One region of the Aminobacter sp. Y103A genome, then DNA from elsewhere that is predicted to be linked to it. Evidence: predicted binding sites of a transcription regulator. Region 1 holds the regulator's gene; the other holds the start of a gene.
What was found. Region 1 encodes LexA, which represses DNA repair genes until DNA is damaged. Its sites were predicted from a motif close to TGTTCNNNNTGTGTTCNG; they were not measured.
Positions count from the first base shown of each region.

Region 2: a site for LexA is predicted at 1,920-1,937, ahead of Amn_RS18335 (ATP-dependent helicase). Genes of this name have one in related genera too.

Region 1 is NZ_AP017986.1:2,743,884-2,750,272, reverse strand. It holds gene trpC (indole-3-glycerol phosphate synthase TrpC) at 1-161, shown strand, start outside; gene moaC (cyclic pyranopterin monophosphate synthase MoaC) at 163-645, shown strand; gene Amn_RS13445 (molybdopterin molybdotransferase MoeA) at 646-1,851, shown strand; gene lexA (transcriptional repressor LexA) at 1,957-2,673, shown strand; gene Amn_RS13435 (ComEC/Rec2 family competence protein) at 2,801-5,362, opposite strand; gene gltX (glutamate--tRNA ligase) at 5,464-6,389, shown strand, end outside.
Region 2 is NZ_AP017986.1:3,717,864-3,724,252, forward strand. It holds gene Amn_RS18320 (hypothetical protein) at 1-111, shown strand, start outside; gene Amn_RS18325 (dienelactone hydrolase family protein) at 158-1,036, opposite strand; gene Amn_RS18330 (glyoxalase superfamily protein) at 1,169-1,711, opposite strand; gene Amn_RS18335 (ATP-dependent helicase) at 1,978-4,476, shown strand; gene Amn_RS18340 (sterol desaturase family protein) at 4,612-5,646, shown strand; gene Amn_RS18345 (DUF4153 domain-containing protein) at 6,042-6,389, shown strand, end outside.

The sequences.
Region 1 (6,389 bases):
TGCTGGTCGGCGAAAGCGGCATCTTCACGCATGCCGATTGCCTGCGTCTGCAGAAATCCGGCATCTCCAGTTTCCTCGTCGGCGAAAGCCTGATGCGGCAGGCCGACGTGACCTCGGCGACGCGTGCGCTGCTCGATGGCGCAGCCCTGGCAAGCGCCTGACATGGCAACCACCCTCACCCATATCGGCGCCACCGGCGAGGCCAACATGGTCGACGTCGGCGACAAGGCCGAGACGACACGCACGGCAATTGCCGAAGGCCATGTCGTCATGCGCCCGGAGACACTGGCGTTGATCCTGTCGGGCAACGACAAGAAGGGTGACGTGCTCGGCACCGCCCGCATCGCCGGCATCATGGCGGCCAAACGCACCCATGAGCTCGTGCCGCTCTGCCATCCCATTCTTTTGACCAAGGTTTCGGTCGAGATCGAGCCAGATGAGGCGCTGCCCGGCCTGCGCGTCACTGCGCTTGCCCGCGTCACCGGCAAGACCGGCGTCGAGATGGAAGCGCTGACGGCTGCCTCGGTCGCCTGCCTTACCATCTACGACATGGCCAAGGCCGCCGATCGCGGCATGGTGATCTCCGGCATCCGGCTGGTCGAGAAGACCGGCGGCAAGTCGGGCGACTACAAGGCTGCCGAATAGATGGCGCTGCTGCCCGTCGCCGACGCCCTGGCGCGCCTGCTCGACGCTGCCGAACCACGCGGCACGGAAACTGTCGGCCTTGCCCAGGCATCAGGCCGCGTGCTGTCGGCTCCATTACACGCCCTGCGCACCCAGCCGCCCTTTGACGCCTCCGCCATGGATGGCTACGCCGTCCAGGCCGCCGACATCGCTTCACTGCCGGCGCAGCTCAAGGTTATCGGCCAGGCACCCGCCGGCAAGCAGTTCACGGGCACCGTCGGACCAGGCGAGTGCGTCCGCATCTTCACCGGCGCACCGGTGCCACAAGGCACTGATACCGTCGTCATTCAGGAGAACGTTCGCGATCTCGGCAATGGCGAGATCGCGGTGCTCGAGCCAACGCTTGCTGGCCGCAACATCCGCGCCAGGGGCCTCGACTTCAAGCAGGGCGACCTCATCCTTGATGCAGGACGTGTGCTCGACCCGGCAGCGCTCTCGCTGATCGCAGCTGCCAATCATCCCAGCGTCGAAGTGCTGCGGGCGCCTCTGGTCGCCATCATCGCCACCGGCGACGAGCTGTTGCCGCCGGGCAGCAATCCCGGGCCCGACCAGATCATCGCCTCCAACGCCTATGGCGTCGCAGCGATCGTTCAGTCGGTTGGCGCGCGCGTACTCGATCTCGGCATCGCCGCCGACCGCACCGAGGCAATCTCCGCACTGGTCGCCAAGGCGCTCGCCGCCGACGCCGATGTGATCGTCACGCTGGGCGGCGCTTCGGTCGGCGACCACGACCTCGTTCACCGTGTCCTGACCGATCTCGGCATGGATCTCAACTTCTGGAAGATCGCGATGCGCCCGGGCAAGCCGCTGATGTTCGGCCGGCTCGGCAACAGCCGCTGCGTCGGCCTGCCGGGCAATCCGGTCGCCAGCCTGATCTGCTCGCAGATTTTCCTGAAACCTCTGCTGGCGAAGCTTGGCGGCCGCCCTTATTCACCCGACATGCGCAACGGCATTCTCGACACGGCAATGGCGGCCAACGACCTGCGCCAGGACTTTGTCCGCGCGAATGCGCGCGAGACCGCTGAGGGTCTCGTCGTCACACCCTACCTGATCCAGGACTCTTCGATGCTGCGCACGCTGGCCGACGCCAACTGCGCCATCGTGCGGGTGCCCTTCGCGCCTGCAGTCGAAGCCGGCAGCGCCTGCCAGGTGATGATGTTGCGCTGAGCAGCACCTTCCACCCTTCACGAAATATCAACAGTTGCGGAACACAACTGGAACAGATAGTGTTTGTTCTGGGTTTGTTTTTCTTCTGATTCCTCGGGGGTGGCGATGCTGACGCGTAAACAACACGAGCTTTTGCTATTCATCCACGAGCGGCTGAAGGAAGCGGGTATTCCGCCGTCCTTCGACGAGATGAAGGAAGCACTCGACCTCGCCTCCAAGTCCGGCATCCATCGCCTGATCACGGCGCTCGAAGAACGCGGCTTCATCAGGCGTCTGCCCAACCGGGCGCGCGCGCTTGAAGTGCTGCGCCTGCCCGATTCGATCGCGCCTGGCCTCAACGCGGCGAAGAAGTTCTCGCCCAGCGTCATCGAGGGTAGCCTCGGCCGCAAACCCGAGCCGTCACGCAGCATGTCGGCCGGCAATGACGACGATGTTGCTTCGGCGGTTGCCATTCCCGTCATGGGACGCATCGCTGCCGGTGTGCCGATCGACGCCATCCAGCACAAGACGCATTCGATTTCGGTGCCGCCAGACATGATCATGGGCGGCGAGCATTACGCGCTCGAGGTCAAGGGCGACTCGATGATCGAGGCCGGCATCTTCGACGGCGACACTGTGGTCATCCGCAGCTCGACCACGGCCAATCCCGGTGAGATCATCGTCGCCCTCGTCGACGACGAAGAAGCGACGCTCAAGCGTTTCCGCCGCAAGGGTGCCTCGATCGCTCTTGAGGCCGCCAATCCTGCCTATGAAACCCGCATCTTCGGACCGGACAGGGTCAAGGTGCAGGGCAAGCTTGTCGGCCTGATCCGCCGCTATTGATTGCCGGGGCTGCGTTTCCGCCACCTCGGCCTGTCCATCCTGCTGCAATCTGTAAGCCGGACTGATCTGCCCTGTTGCTATCGTGCCGTATCTGACGGCTCTGCGACGGCGGGTACAGATTTCGGACTCACCGTGTGGTCGCAGTCGGCGCTTTCGGGTGCGCCGTGGTTGCCCCGGCAGGTGTCTTCGGGGGCATCTCCGCTCGCTTGTAGGGTGGAAGGCCCCTCGCCTCGCGCGAAAATTGGCGCTGCGCATGCCACGGGCGGTACGGTTCCGCCACGGCGTGGCGTATCTCGACCGCCCGATCTACGCCAGCCGCCGCGGCTGTGATGAATATCGACGCACTGCCAAGGCGCGCCAGCTCGCGCTTGGTGAGCACGGCCACGCCGGGGCAGACGTCGCTTGCCGTGGCATCGTCGACGACGATGAGATCCGCGTTGTCGCAGGCTCGTGCAGCGGCGCTCGCATTCGCCGCATGGACGATCCGTGCCCCCTCCGGTTGTTGAACCGTGCACAGCCCGCTGTCACAGACGAAGGCGTCCGCGCCGACGGCGTTTAGCTCTCCAGATACTGGTTTGCCGGGTATCGTACCGGCGACATCTGCCTCGGCTGTTGGCTGTGAGCCGGTCTCGCTGGGCAAACGGACAGTCCCGTTCGTTGCATTCGCGGCCGAACGGGCCGGGGTGACGAGAGTTTCCGACGCCAGCGCGCGCAGCCAGTTGTCGACGGTGAACTGGTTCGGCCGGACGCGATTGACGGCCAGCTTGCCATCGTCGACCGGGACGCCGACGAGGCGGCCATCTTCCGAAACGAGAACGTTGGGCGTTTCCGTTTCCACGACCGTCAGCAGCCCAAGGGCCGCGAATGGCAGTGCGGCGGCGCGCAGCCAGGTCGTTGCCGTCGACGCGATGACGAGTGCTGCAGTGAGCAACAATACCGCATGTGACGAGACAAGGCCGACCGCATCGACCGGCGAGCGCTCGGAGAACCAGGTGGCGATGCCAATCATTGCCTTCAGGCCGAAGCCCATCGTGTCGAGGAAAGGGCCGTCGAGTCCAAGCGGCATGAAGATGCCAGCCATGACGGCAAAGGGCATGACCAGGACAGACACAAACGGGCTGACTGCCAGATTGGCGAACAGGCTGAGGGGCGAGACACGTTGGAAATGCCATGCGCCAAAAGCGCTGGTCGCGAGCCCGGCAATCACCGACGTCGCGGCGAGACCTATCGCAACTGTCGCAAGCCAGCGCAAGATTTTGGACGGCAGCGATCTCTGACCGACCGGCAGCGCCTGCTCCTCCCGCCGGTCCGACCACCAGGCATATGCGCCAACGAGGGCTGCCGTTGCGGCGAACGACATCTGGAAGCTCGGCCCGACGACTTCGTGGGGCGAGATCATGATCACGACGACGGCCGAGATCGCCAGGTTGCGCATGGTGAGTGCTGCGCGGTCGAGCAGCACGGCCGTCAGCATCACCGCCAGCATGATGAAGCTGCGTTGCGCCGCGACCTCGGCGCCTGAAATGAACAGATAGCCACCGGTGGCGAGCAGTGCCGCGCCTGCCGCGTACTTCTTGACCGGCCGGTGCGAGGTGAAGCCGGGAAAGGCGGCGAAGCCTAGCCGCATCAAAAGCATGACCGTGCCTGCGACCATCGCCATGTGCAGACCCGAGATCGAGATGATGTGGTAGAGCCCGGTACGCCGCAGCGCCTCATTGACATCCTCGGGAATGCCGCCGCTCACGCCGACGACCAGGGCAGCCGCGATTTCGCCCTCCGGACCGCCAATGCGGTCGCGAATACGCTGGGCAATCTTCTGGCGCACATTCTCGATCGACGCGAATGCACGATCACTGGCCGACAGCGGCTGGGTGGTTGCAGCAAACTCCGGGCCTTTCATGAAAAAGCCGCTGGCGCCGATGCCGTCGAAATAGCTTTCGAAGGAAAAATCATAGCTGCCCGGCCGCACAGGCCCGGACGGCGGCATCAGCCTGACATAACCCGTCACCTCGGACCCCGCCATGACGCCCTCAGGAAGCTTGCGGGCAACGAGCCGCACCCGATCGGGCGTATAACGCAAGACCGGGCGCGCGGTCGCCAGAACGTCGAGCGTCAGCCGCACCCTGCCCTTGTCCAGATTGTCGATTTCGACGACGCGCCCGGTGATGGCAGTCGAGATCTCGGCGCCCAGCATCTTCGTTGCCATGCGTTCCGTCTCGAACTTTGCACCCGCCATGCCGAGCATTGAGGCGGCGAGTGCGGCCAGCGCGTAGTGAACAGGCCGCCGTCCGCGCGTTAGGAAGGCGAGGACGGCCGGTGTCGCTGACACAATGACGAGCGGCGCGAGATCCGGCTCATTCGGAAGCGCGAAATACACCAGGGCACCGGCGGCCAGAAAAACCGGAAGAATCAGGAACGCCGCACCGCGGTCGAGTTCCGTTTCGATCGCGGCCAGGGTGGATCGTGCGGTGATCCGGTGACCGACCAGCAATTGCGATCCTTGCCGTAGCCAGGACTTGTGTCCTCGCTGAAACGGCGATGCATCGGCGTCAGGAGCAGCATCTCTCTCGGGCAGAGCTGGTGGTGTCCACGCAACGGCAGGCACGGCTGGAGAGGTCAGCAAGTCGCGCTCGCTGGCTTCGACCACCGGATTGTTACCGGCCTGCCCCTCCCGCATGCGGTCGCCCATCGGGCCTGCCTCTTGCGCCCCAGACCTTCTATGCTACATCAACCGCACACAAACGCCATGCGCCGCCGGTTTTTCGGCCAAGCGCACTGCTTCCCTTGGAAATCGCCATGCCTGTCGTCACCCGCTTCGCCCCCTCGCCCACCGGCTATCTGCACATTGGTGGCGCGCGTACCGCTCTCTTCAACTGGCTTTATTCCCGCCACACCGGCGGCACCATGCTGCTGCGTATCGAGGACACCGACCGCGAGCGCTCGACCGACGCCGCAACTGCAGCGATCCTCGAGGGCCTGACCTGGCTCGGCCTGACCTGGGAGGGTGAGCCGATTTCGCAGTTCGAGCGTGCGCCGCGCCATCGCGAGGTGGCCGAAGAACTCGTGCGCATGGGCAAAGCCTATTATTGCTACGCCTCGCAGGAAGAGCTGACCGAGATGCGCGAGAAGGCGCGCGCCGAGGGCAAGCCGCCACGCTATGACGGCCGCTGGCGCGACCGCGACCCGTCCGAGGCGCCGGCTGGCGTCAAGCCGGTCATTCGCATCAAGGCGCCGCAGGACGGCGAGACGCTGGTGCTCGACCGCGTGCAGGGTGATGTGCGCTTTCCCAACAAGGATCTCGACGATTTCATCATCCTGCGTTCGGACGGCGTACCGACCTACATGCATGCTGTCGTCGTCGACGATCACGACATGGGCGTCACCCACATCATCCGTGGCGACGACCACCTGACCAACGCCGCGCGCCAGACCGTCATCTACAACGCCATGGGCTGGGACGTGCCGGTGATGGCGCATATCCCGCTGATCCATGGTGCGGACGGCGCAAAACTGTCCAAGCGCCATGGCGCGCTCGGCGTCGATGCTTATCGCGCCATGGGCTATTTGCCTGAGGCCCTGCTCAACTACCTCGCCCGCCTCGGCTGGAGCCATGGCGACGACGAGGTGATGAGCATGGAGAACATGATCAGCTGGTTCGAGATCGAGGACGTCAACAAGGGCGCGGCACGCTTCGACTTTGCCAAGCTCGAGGCGCT
Region 2 (6,389 bases), 970 kb from region 1:
ATCAACAACGAACTTTTTGAGATCGCCAACAACAACCGGCCGATCCCGATCGAAATGCTGCGCTGGCGCGTCATCCTGCGCCAGGCCCGCTCCAAGCGCGGCGTGGCCTGAGCCGGCCGAAAGGCGCGCCAGCCGCGCGCCTTCACCGCTTGCCTGATCAGGCAAGCTTCTCCTTGAAGAAGTTGACCGTTCGCCCCCAGGCCAGTTCCGCCGCCGCCTTGTCGTAGCGGGCTTCCGAGGTGTCGTTGTTGAAGGCGTGCTGGGCGCCGTCATAGACGAACAGTTGGAACTCCTTGCCGGCCTTCTCCAGTGCCGCCTTGTAGGCGTCTATGCCGGCGTTGATGCGGTCGTCCTTGCCGGCATAATGCAGCATCAGGGCTGCCTTGATCTTGGCGATATCGGCCTCGTCCTTCGGCTGGGAGCCATAATAGGCAACGCCGGCGGCCAGATCGGGCGCGTTGACGGCCAGCGCGTTGACGGTTCCACCGCCCCAGCAGAAGCCCATGGCGCCAACCTTGCCATTGCCGCTTTCATGGCCCTTCAGGAACGCCACCGTGGCGACGCCATTGGCCACTGTCTGCGCCGCATCGAGCTGGCCGAACATTTCGCGTGCCTTTTCTTCATCCGCCGGCGTGCCGCCGAGCGGCGACAGATAATCGGGCGCCAGCGCCACGAAGCCTTCGAGCGCGACCCGCCGCGCCACGTCGCGGATATGCGGGTTGAGGCCGCGGTTCTCATGAATGACGATGACAGTCGGCAGCTTGCCTGTGGCGTCGGCCGGCCGGACCAGATAGCCCTTCATTTCGCCGGCACCACCGGGATAGGTAATGTCCTCGGCCTTCAGCCGCTTGTCGTCGTCGGCGACGATCGCCGCCCGCGCCTGGTTGGTCGTAAGCAACGGCACGATCGCCGCCGCGGCAGCGCCTGAGCCGGCAAGCCTGGTCAGCTTCTCCATGAAGCCGCGCCGGTCGAGTGTCAGGTGGGTGTATTCGTCATAGGCATCGATCATCGCCTGGGTAATGGCAGGTCGTGTCATTTCTCGCTCCCTGTCTGGTTCCGAGGCCGGGAGTTTAACGTATGCAAATGTAGTTGGTTTCACTGTTGCGTGATCGCCGCGGCCACGAAAAAAGCGCCCGCGCGAGGTCGGCGCGGGCGCTTCGACAAGCGCTCAGTCTTCGCTTTCCATGAAACGGATGCGGTTGCCGAACGGGTCGATCACCTGGCACTCCAGCCCCCAGTCCTGCCGCTCCAGGCCTGGGCGGTTGTACTTGTAGTTCTTGGCAATCAGCCCCTTCTGGAAGGCCTCGACGCCCTTCATGTAGCAGACAGCCGTCGCACCCGGGCTGGCGTCGCCCGAATGCTCCGACAGATGCAGCTTCAGGTCGCCGCGCGACACCTGGCAATAGAGCGGTGCGCCGGGGTGGAAGCGGTGCTCCCAGTCGAAAGTGCAGTCGAGGAATCCCTCGTAAAAGCCCCTCGCCTTGTCTTCGTCGAATATGCGGAAGATCGGCACCGGCTGGGTGAAACTCACCGCACCGCCTGTCGGCTCTTCCGCCTTCTCGAGCTTGCTCGACAGGATGTTCCAGGTCTCCACGCCGAATTGTCTGGCGACGATCTCGAGCGCCTCGCTGTGGCTGACTTCGAGGTTCTTCTGGGCAAGCGCCTCGCGCATGGCCTTCGCCATCGCCTTTGCGTCACGATAGGTTCGCATGATCTTCCGATCCTCTGGTTGTGGCGAGAAATCCCATCAGTGCCCGCATTGCCGGTGCTCTCACCATCCCATGGGATCAGGTGACGGAAGCGTCCGATGTGTTCGCCATACCCCCGGAGGGCGCGGACTGCCGGCCACATCAAGCCGTCAGCCACGCTAGCAAAGCGCCTGCGGCAGGGTCAACACCGCTCGCTTTTCCCGGCAAAACCAGAACAAAACAGAGACACTTCTGGCCTTTCCGCCCCGAATCACTACATTCGGGGCAAATGTCAGACTTTCCGGACGACATGCCCTTTTTCGACGAGCCCGGCGGGATGCCGCCCCGGGCCGCCAGCACGCCTGCGCCCAGCGGTATCGCTGCGCGCGCCATGGCCGCGCGCCAGGCGCCGTCAGCGCCCGATTACCTCAACGGCCTGAACCCCGAGCAGCGCCAGGCTGTCGAGACCACCGAAGGCCCGGTTCTGGTGCTCGCCGGCGCCGGCACCGGCAAGACGCGTGTGCTCACCACCCGCATCGCCCATATCCTCAGCCAGGGCCGCGCCTACCCCAGCCAGATCCTCGCCGTCACCTTTACCAACAAGGCGGCGCGCGAGATGAAGCAGCGCATCGGCCACCTTGTCGGCGAAGCGGTCGAGGGCATGCCGTGGCTCGGCACCTTCCATTCGATCGGCGTCAAGATGCTGCGTCGCCATGCCGAACTGGCAGGGCTGCGCTCCGACTTCACCATCCTCGACACCGACGACGTCATCCGCCTGATCAAGCAGTTGATCCAGGCCGAGGGCCTCGACGACAAGCGCTGGCCGGCGCGCCAGTTCGCCATGATGATCGACGGCTGGAAGAACAAGGGCCTCGGTCCAGCCGAGATCCCCGAGGGCGACGCCCGCTCCTTTGCCAACGGCAAGGGCCGCGAGCTCTACAAGGCCTATCAGGACCGGCTGCAGACGCTGAACGCCTGCGACTTCGGCGACCTGTTGTGTCATCCGATCCGCATCTTCCGCGCCTACCCTGACGTGCTCAAGGAATACCACAAGCGCTTCAAATACATTCTGGTCGACGAGTACCAGGACACCAACACCGCGCAATATATGTGGCTGCGGCTCCTGGCCCAGGAAACGGGTGGTCCGGGGCAGAAGAATGTCTGCTGCGTCGGCGACGACGACCAGTCGATCTATGGCTGGCGCGGCGCCGAGGTCGACAACATCCTGCGCTTCGACAAGGATTTCCCCGGTGCCGTCGTCATCCGGCTCGAGCGCAACTACCGCTCGACCGCGCACATACTGGGTGCCGCCGCCCACCTCATCGCCCACAATGAGGGCCGTTTCGGCAAGACGCTGTTCACCGATCGCAACGATCCCGAAGACGGCAAGGTCAATGTCCATGCCGCCTGGGATTCCGAGGAGGAAGCCCGCGCCGTCGGTGAGACCATCGAACAGCTGCAGCGCCAGAAACACAATCTCAACGACATGGCGATCCTGGTGCGCGCCTCGTTCCAGATGCGCGAGTTCGAAGACCGCTTCGTCACGCTTGGCCTCAACTACCGCGTCATCGGCGGCCCGCGCTTCTACGAGCGCCAGGAAATCCGAGACGCCATGGCCTATTTCCGCGTCGTCGCCCAGGGTGCCGACGATCTCGCCTTCGAGCGCATCGTCAACGTGCCCAAGCGCGGCCTCGGCGAAGCCGCCATCCGCCAGGTCCACGATACCGCGCGCGCCCTTGGCGTGCCGATGCTGCAGGCAGCCGCCCAGCTCGCCGAGAGCGACGAACTCAAGCCCAAGCCTCGCGCCGCCCTGCGCGAAGTCGCGGCCAATTTCGAGCGCTGGCAGAAGGCGCTCGACAACACCCCGCATACTGAGCTCGCCGAGATCATTCTCGAAGAGAGCGGCTATACCGATATGTGGAAGAACGACCGCTCGGCCGAAGCGCCGGGCCGACTTGAAAACCTCAAGGAGCTGATCCGCTCCATGGAGGAATATGAGTCGCTGCGTTCCTTCCTTGAACATGTCGCCCTTGTCATGGACGCCGAGCAGGACGAGCAGCTCGACGCCGTCTCGATCATGACGCTGCATTCGGCCAAGGGCCTCGAATTCGAGACCGTCTTCCTGCCCGGCTGGGAGGAAGGCCTGTTCCCGCACCAGCGTGCCCTCGACGAAGGCGGCCGCTCGGGTCTCGAGGAGGAACGCCGCCTCGCCTATGTCGGCCTGACCCGCGCCAAGAAGAACCTGCATCTGTGGTTCGTCTCCAACCGCCGCATCCATGGCTTGTGGCAGTCGACGATTCCCTCGCGCTTCCTCGACGAACTGCCCGAGGCGCATGTCGAAGTGGCTGATGCCGGCAATTCCTATGGCGGCTATGGCGGCGGCCGCCAGAACCCCTACGGTGCCTCGCGTTTCGACAGCGTCGGTGAAAAGTCCTTCTCCAACACCTACGCCACGCCGGGCTGGCAGCGTGCCCAGCAGAACCGCACCGAAGCCACCGACCGCAACTGGGGTTCCCGCTCCGGTCATTCGGTCGAACGCATAGGCTATGGCGAGACCGATTCCGGCTTCGGCGCCGGCCGCGGCTCGGTCAAGGGCCGCACAATCGACGGCGAACTGGTCGCCAAGTCGGTCGCGACGGAGCCCTCGCGCTTCGAGGTCGGCGACCGCGTCTTCCACCAGAAATTTGGCAACGGCAACATCGCCAACATCGATGGCAACAAGCTCACCATCGACTTCGACAAGGCCGGCCAGAAGAAGGTACTGGACGGGTTCGTGAACCCAGTGTGAGGGCATTTGACAGACCCGGCGCCAGAGCCAACGTCCCGCCACACGGCGCTTGACCGCTGGTTCGAACGCATGCTCGGTGATCATGGACCACAAGGTTTCGGATCCGGCTGGTTTTCCGGTCTGTTGGGGCTTTTGTTGTCCCTCGGAAGTTTCTGTGCGGTCCTGGTGTTCCGGTTTCCGGAATGGTTGACCACGTCCGAACTGCGCAGCTCCTATCCGGTCGAGTTCATGCGCGGGCTGCTCGTACTCGCTATCATTGCCGGTTTCTTCTTCTCCGCTCTGAACATCCTGCTCAGGCCGTCGAAGAAGCTGGGCCTTGCCGGTATCGGTTTTGCCACGCTGGCCATCATTCTGGGTGGCACCGGCGTCAATGTCGATTACGACGGCGACGCGCCGATTCATGTCGGCTTGGACTGGCTGGTCCTCAATGTCGTGTTGTTGTCACTCGTCTTCGTGCCGTTGGAGCGCCTGTTTCCGCTGCGTCCCGAGCATGGAACGTTCCGTGCCGGCTGGACGACCGACGGGCTCTATTTCATCGTCAGTCACGTACTGGTCGAGCTTTTGACCTTCTTCACACTGTTACCTGCGACGATTGTCTCCCAAGCCTGGCAGGCCGATACCATGAGTGCCCAGGTCAAGAGCATGCCACTCATTGCGCAAGTCCTGCTGATCATGCTCGTTGCCGACCTGACGCAGTACTGGGTACATCGCAGCTTTCACCGTATAGGTTTCGCCTGGCCGTTTCATGCCATCCATCATTCCTCGCGCGCGATGGACTGGCTGGCGGGTTCCAGGCTGCATGTGGTCGATATCGTCGTCACACGGGCACTCATTCTGGTGCCCGTGCTCCTGTTCGGCTTTTCCGAAGCCGCCCTCTACATCTGGCTGGCCATCGTGGCAGCACAAGCCACCTTCAACCACGTCAACATGCGCATACGGCTCGGCTGGCTGGAACAGTTGCTGGTCACACCCCGTTTTCACCATTGGCACCACGCGGTCAGGCCGATCGACAAGAATTTCGCCGTGCATTTCCCCTGGATCGACAGGCTTTTTGGTACATTCTATCTGCCGGCCGATGCCTGGCCCGAAAATGTCGGCATCCATAACGACCCCATACCGGAAGAGTTCGGGCGCCAACTGCTCTGGCCATTTCACCGAAAGACGCGTTAATGCACCGCGCACCGCCGGCCCACGCCCTTTCCCACCGGACGCCGTGATCCAGGGCTTGGCAGGCAGTCGCCGGGTTTGACCCATTGGTATCGCTCCCGCAACAGGCGGCCGCAGCTGATTCACTTGCCAGGTCGACCTTCAACCCTCTGCACGAAATCTGCACGAAACTCCTGAATATCTCCTCGTTCCAGCCACCATACCCACCCGCTGCAACGGCATTGATGTCATATGCAAACGACATCGAGCCCCACGCACCGCACGCCCCGCCAGCTGCCCAAACGGCTGCTCACTGAAGCATGGTGGCTGGTCGATCCAGCGCCACCTCAGGCGATCACGCCCTTCCCTGGCACATATTGCAGCCCAGCAGGACTCCCCCGCAAGCTGGAGCGTAGGGCATGAACTTCCGCCATGCCCCGTCCACCATCTCCGCCAAGGTTGGCGCCGCATTGCTGCTGACCCTTGCAGCCGATTTTCTGCTGTTCCGGCAGCCGCTGGACATTTCGCTTTTCATCTTCGCCGCACTGGCTGCTGGTGCAATGATCGCATTTCATTCTCGGGGACCCCGTCCCCGCCCGCTCGCGCTCAAAATTGTGCTCGCCGCGCTCGCTCTCGCCCCGCTCGCCGAAAATGTCAGCCTGCTTTCGGTGACGGTCGCGACCCTTTGCCTGGCGGCCTTCGCTCTGTCGGTCTCGGCCCGCCTGCGATCCGGCCCGGTAAACTGCCTCAAGCGCATCGCCGGCTTT